Regions from separate parts of the Bacillus sp. mrc49 genome, predicted to be linked through region 2. Evidence: predicted binding sites of a transcription regulator. Region 2 holds the regulator's gene; the other holds the start of a gene.
What was found. The regulator NrdR, encoded in region 2, represses ribonucleotide reductase genes. The targets are predictions, from matches to a motif close to AACACNATATATNGTGTT.
Positions count from the first base shown of each region.

Region 1 (3,434 bases), on a different contig from region 2:
ATTCATTCGGTTCCCGCACGTCGATTAGCTGCACTTTTCTGTAGTTGGCGATAAATTCGTCTTGTGTCAATGTTTTAACGATTTTACGCTGGCGGTACCAATTAAAAAGTGAATACACAATAACCGCTCCTAAGATGATGAGCAGTGTATATAATATTTCCAAGCATAAAAACTCCCTTCTACCTTAACGATTACAGACAATCCTTATTATATAATTGCTTTACCCAATAATCAAAAAGAATTTTCAGCAATTTCGGCATCAATCTCAATGGCACTTCCTTTTTTAGAGGGATAAAGTCTGTTAAACTACTACATGTGAGTTTTTTATGGGGATGACGGACTTACCGAGATAAAGTCTATTTGAAATGAGGGGTAAGGATGATGAAAGAAAAATGGGGATTTATAGATTCAGGATATTGTTCACCAGCCTTTAATATGGCGTTGGACGAAGCACTGTTGAACTGGCAAAGCAAGGGGGAGATTCCTCCCATCATACGCTTTTACGGATGGGATCCGGCGACATTGTCGATTGGTTATTTCCAGAAGGCAAAAGCGGAAATCGATATTGAGGAAGTCAAACGGCAAGGTCTTGGATTTGTGCGCAGACCAACCGGGGGACGGGCGGTCCTGCATGAACATGAATTGACATATAGCGTAATCGTGCCGGAATCCTATCCAGGCATGCCGAGCACTGTCACCGAAGCATATCGGGTTATTTCAGAAGGCATATTAATGGGGTTTAGGAACCTGGGCTTGGATGCTTACTTTGCAGTGCCTCGAACCGATCTGGAGAAAGCGGCATTAAAGGCGCCGAAGTCCTCCGTCTGCTTCGATGCCCCAAGCTGGTATGAACTTGTCGTGGAGGGCAGGAAGGTTGCCGGCAGCGCACAAACGAGGCAAAAGGGAGTCATCCTTCAGCACGGTGCAATATTACTTGAACTTGATGATGAAAAACTGTTTAGTGTATTTAAATTTTCCAATGACAGGGTTAAAGAAAGAATGCAAAAAAACCTGAAAAATAAAGCAGTGGCGATAAATGACATTGCTGGTAGGAAAATCGGCATACCGGAAGCGAAAGTTGCTTTCGAAAAAGGGTTTGCAGAAGGATTGTCCATTGATTTAGAGCCATACACGCTCTCTGAAAAGCAAATGCTGGAAGTGAAGGCCATCGCAGAAAGTAAATATGAAAGCGATGAATGGAATTTCATGAGATGAAAAAGGTATGATGGGCTTGGATAATAAAAAAGTTTTTTCAGATTTGTTTGACCAAATAGGCTTTTCCTTGATGGGATAAGACCTTAAAGGAATGGAAAAAAAGCAAGGCTCAAATTAATTGAAATCTGATGAAAAATTATTGTAAATCGACATTTTCCTCCCTTTTGCTAACTATATTAATTGATTCATCGTTTGACAAAATAAAAAGTTAACTAAAAAAACACAATATATAGTGGTTGGAATATTTAATGGTACACTATATGTTGATATTTGAGTTTCGCTATGATAAATTTATAGTACTTGTTTAAGCGAAACGGACATGTAAGGCTACATATAGATTTTTGCGTCAGCAAGGACGGATTTTGAAACAGATAAAGGAGAGGGAATTATGTCGGTTGTAATAAAAGATGCTCTAAAGGTTGATCTAGAAAGGTTGAATAAGGATATTTCTTTATTTCCCCAGGTTCACCCCGTAACCGCTGATATGAAAATGACGCATAAGGGTGTATCCCGTCTAGTCATGCTTGACCGCTATTCTTTTAAGGATACTGAAAAAATCACGCTCTCGGCAGGCGATTTTGTGGTGCTGACAATTAAGGAAGATCCGAAATTCCCGGCAAGGGGTCTCGGCTACATCGTTGAAATAGATTGGGAAACGAAAAAAGCCAAGGTATTGGTGGACGATGAATTCCGCGGCGTATTGGATAATCCGGAAGAAGTGGAGACGGGGATCGTAAACCGCCCGCTGGATATCATTGAAAAGCCGTTAGAAATATTTTATGAGCAAATCGCGAAACGTAATGCAACGGGACTGGCTTCAGTTGAAACAACGGAAGAAAAAAGGACGGAATGGTTCAATAAATTCTATCAAGAATTGAAAAACCTTAATTTCGTACCAGCAGGACGCGTATTATATGGTGCAGGTTCCAATACGGACGTTACGTATTTCAACTGCTACGTAATGCCTTTCGTACCGGATTCGCGTGAAGGCATTTCCGAGCATCGGAAACAGGTGATGGAGATCATGAGCCGCGGAGGCGGAGTAGGAACGAACGGTTCGACACTTCGTCCAAGAAACACACTGGCAAAAGGGGTCAATGGAAAATCCTCTGGTTCGGTTTCATGGCTTGATGATATTGCGAAATTGACACATCTTGTTGAGCAGGGCGGCAGCAGACGCGGTGCACAAATGATCATGCTTGCTGATTGGCACCCCGATATTGCGGAATTCATCATTTCTAAAATGCAAAATCCACGGATCCTTCGTTACCTGGTGGAAAACACGAAAGATGAAGCCATCAAGAAATATGCGACCGATAAGCTGAAGTTCACTGCGCATACCGAACAGGAAATGGCCATGTATCAAGGTATCATCAATTATAAAGAGATTCCTGGCCTAGGCGGGTTTAACGAGAAAATGATTAAAGATGCAGAGGACAAACTCCGTACGGGCGGAACCTACAGCGTTCATAATCCTGATTTTCTTACGGGCGCCAACATTTCGATCTGTTTGACGAAGGAATTCATGGAAGCGGCAGAACGAGACGAAGAGTATGAATTACGCTTCCCTGACGTGGAAAGCTATAATTCCGAAGAAATGGCAGTATATAATGAAGAATGGCATAAAGTCGGCGATGTTCGTGAATGGGAGAAAATGGGTCATAAAGTCCGGGTCTACCGTAAAATCCGCGCTAAAGAACTTTGGAACTTGATTAACATTTGTGCGACATATTCTGCTGAACCCGGCATTTTCTTCATCGATAATGCCAATGAAATGACAAATGCGAAGGCTTATGGTCAACAGGTCGTTGCCACGAATCCATGTGGAGAACAGCCATTGGCCCCATATTCAGTATGTAACCTTGCGGCTGTCAATCTGGCTGAAATGGCTGATAAAGACAATAAAACCGTCGATTTCGAGAAGCTTAAAGTAACGGTGGAAGTCGGTGTGCGCATGCAGGACAATGTCATTGACGCCACTCCTTATTTCTTGGATGAAAACAAAAAACAAGCCCTTGGCGAGAGACGGGTAGGCCTTGGTGTCATGGGTCTGCATGATCTGTTAATTTACTGTGAAACGGAATACGGCTCGGAGGAAGGAAATCTCCTCGTCGACAAGGTATTTGAAACGATTGCGACTACAGCTTACAGGGCTTCCGTGGAACTAGCGAAAGAAAAAGGTAGCTTCCCGTTCCTGATTGGTACTACCGATGAAGAAA
Region 1 covers NZ_PHNG01000689.1:46,246-49,679, reverse strand. The annotation lists gene CVN76_RS13245 (rhodanese-like domain-containing protein) at 1-163, opposite strand, end outside; gene CVN76_RS13240 (lipoate--protein ligase family protein) at 379-1,215, shown strand; gene CVN76_RS13235 (vitamin B12-dependent ribonucleotide reductase) at 1,604-3,434, shown strand, end outside.
Region 1: CVN76_RS13235 (vitamin B12-dependent ribonucleotide reductase) is a predicted target of NrdR. The motif match lies at 1,435-1,452, and genes of this name have one in related genera.

Region 2 (3,434 bases):
TTCATCGATGCCTCGGAAAATGAACTGAAAGGCATATTGGAGTTCACGACGGAACCACTGGTTTCCTGTGACTTCAAAACCAATCCGCATTCCGCCATCATCGATGGGCTGACAACGATGATGATTGGCGATAGGAAAGTGAAGGTCCTAGCTTGGTATGACAATGAATGGGGTTACTCCAACCGCGTAGTCGACCTGGTGAAATTGGTGGCATCCGAATTGAAAAAAACAGCAGAAGTTGAATTATCAGTAAAATGATCCTTTTAGGATTTTATCGTGTACCATTTGTGAAGGACATATAAAAAGGGCTAAGTAACTTGAAGGAGGTGCTGTCTGCAATTTGCAGGCGGCATCTTTTTTAGGTTCCGCTGTCTTTCGATCATGGATGGAACGATCGAGGTACAGTTACTCGCGAGTTTAGTCTTTGCATTGAATTTGAGCCGGAGTTTTCACGCAGAGTGGGGAGGGGGTGCGATACTCCTGCGGGTAAATAGTCAAGGGGAGATGCCGAAAGCATAAACGCAGAGGATAGGGAGCGCATGCAGTGCAATGGAACGTTCTTAAGCGATAGGTAATAGAGGTGTTACTTAACGTTACGGTCTGCATGATAGACTTTTTTTTGCCCTTTTTTTCAACAGTTTCATATATTTCCTAGCGGTTATGAGCGGCAGCAATAAACTGGAGTGAAGGCAATCTGGCTTTCTTGAACTTCGATTTGGCCATTCGTAAATGCAGTTTATCTTTCCGAAACTTCAAATTTGCAGTTGCAAAAAAAATTCAAACAATATATACTATGAATCGTGAACTTCTTCAAATGAGGTTTGCATGATGGCTACTTAAAGGGTTAGGACCTCTTTGGACTAACTTTCCCCCGTGGTAGTTATCAGAACTAATTTTAATCATTGTAAGGGGGAAGCTTAATATGGAAACAGCTTACACTATGGAAACAATGGGTAGACATGTCATTTCTGAACTTTGGGGTTGTGACTTTGAAAAACTGAACAATATCGATTTGATTGAAAAGATTTTTGTTGATGCTGCTTTGAAATCAGGTGCAGAGGTACGTGAAGTTGCCTTTCACAAGTTTGCTCCACAAGGAGTCAGCGGGGTTGTCATCATTTCTGAGTCTCATTTGACGATTCACAGTTTTCCAGAACACGGCTATGCGAGCATCGATGTCTATACATGCGGTAACTTGGATCCGAATATTGCGGCAGATTATATTGCAGAAGCTTTAAATGCGCAAACACGTGAAAATATCGAATTACCACGTGGATTAGGTCCGGTACAAATGAAAAAAACCAATATAAGTGCCCTATAAAAAACACGTATACACAGAGATGCCATGGGTGCATCTCTTTTTTAATTGCAATGATCCAGCCGTTTCTGACGGTGTGAAAAATAAAGGCAAGAAGCGGCTGCAGCCTTCAAGTTACACTTTTTACTTGTACTGGCCGTTCCTTTTAATATAAGATTGAGCTAGAAGATAATTTTACTTGGGGAACATTTAGATAGGGGAGTCCTACATAAAATACGGAGCTGATAATGATGAAATGCCCATCATGTCAATATAACGGAACAAGAGTGCTCGATTCCAGGCCTGTCGATGAAAGCAAATCGATTCGACGTCGCCGTGAATGCGAGGCATGCGGTTTTCGATTCACGACATTTGAAAAGGTGGAGGAAACACCGCTTATTGTAGTCAAAAAGGGCGGGACACGGGAAGAGTTCAGTCGTGATAAAATCCTGCGTGGCTTGATCAGGGCTTGCGAAAAACGGCCGGTTCCCTTGAAAGAGCTAGAGCAAATTACCAGTTATGTAGAGAAGGAACTACGCAACCAGGGCATATCGGAAGTGAAGAGCGACAATGTCGGCGAGATGGTGATGGACAAGCTGGCTGAAGTCGATGAGGTTGCCTATGTAAGGTTCGCATCCGTCTATCGGCAATTTAAAGATATCAATGTCTTTATCGATGAACTGAAGGATTTGATTAATAAAGAAAGAAAGCAGAGCTGAAGATTCACTTTGGCTCTTTTTTCACTACATCTTTTGAAAGGTTTGAATGGAGATGTCAATGCATTGGCAAGAATTGCTCCCAGCAGATTCATACTTGGTCTCATCTGCGGGGCTGCTTCATGATTATGATCGGAAAATATTGACCCGACTATATCAACCTCTTATTGGACCTATTTGCATTAGCCTATACATGACGCTGTGGAGTGAGCTGGAGGAAAACAGGCTATGGGCGGAAACCTCCTCTCATTATCAATTGATGAATACCATCGGACTGAAGTTAGGTGACATTTACGAAGCGCGTCTATTACTTGAGGGAATCGGCTTGCTGAATGTATATAAGCAAACGAAAAACGATTCGAAGGAATTCATCTATGAATTGAACCCGCCGCTGTCACCGCAGCAGTTTTTCACGGACGGGATGCTGAATATCTACCTATACAAAAAAATCGGCAAAGCGCAATTCAATCGGTTAAAGCGATTCTTTTGTGATGATCAGATCCTGACAGATCAATATGACAGGGTGACGAAGTCTTTTGCGGAGGTCTTCTCATCGGATCATTTGGACTCTTTATATGTAACGGATGAAGCGAAAAATGAATGGAAACCGATGCCCGAACAGCGTTTCATCGACCGGGCGGAGGGGGTCGAGCCTTCGGGGTTCGATAGCCTATTTGATTTTGAGCTGTTATTTGCCGGGATTAAATCCTCGATCGTCCCCAAAAAGGCCTTTACGCCGAAAATTAAAAGCACGATTGCCAAACTTGCTTTTTTATATGGCATCGATCCGCTCGAAATGCAAAAACTAGTCATGGATGCCGTTTCATTGGATGATGAGATCGATGAGGAGAGTCTCCGAAAAGCGGCAAGGGATTGGTATCAAATCGAACGGCAGGCTGACATGCCATCCCTTGTCAATCGGGTGCAGCCGGTTCGTGAACGGACACAAAAAGCGGAACCGAAAACGCAGGAACAAGAGCTGATCCGCCATTTGGAAACCATTTCACCACGCGAGCGCCTTATGCAATTGTCCGGCGGTGCGGAACCATCAAGCGGGGATTTGAAGGTTGTGGAAGGCGTGATGATCAATCAAAAGCTCAATCCGGGTGTCGTCAATGTCCTGATTGAATATGTCATGCTCAAAACGGATATGAAATTCACGAAGGGCTATGTGGAAAAGCTGGCTGGCCATTGGGCGCGGCTGAAGGTTTCCACCGTCATCGAGGCGATGGAGTTAGCCAAAAATGAACATCGGAAATATCAGGACTGGGCGCAAGGCAGCAGGAATGCGGCCAAAGGCGGACGGAAAAAGACGATTCGGGAAGAAGTGGTTCCGGAATGGCTTGAGAAAAAGGAAGAAGCTGTGCAGGAGCAGAAAGCCGATCAGCCTGAATTGGATGCCCAAAAACGTGATCTTCAGG
Region 2 covers NZ_PHNG01000725.1:1,214-4,647, forward strand. The annotation lists gene CVN76_RS21020 (glyceraldehyde-3-phosphate dehydrogenase) at 1-258, shown strand, start outside; gene speD (adenosylmethionine decarboxylase) at 941-1,321, shown strand; gene nrdR (transcriptional regulator NrdR) at 1,549-2,016, shown strand; gene CVN76_RS21035 (replication initiation and membrane attachment family protein) at 2,075-3,434, shown strand, end outside.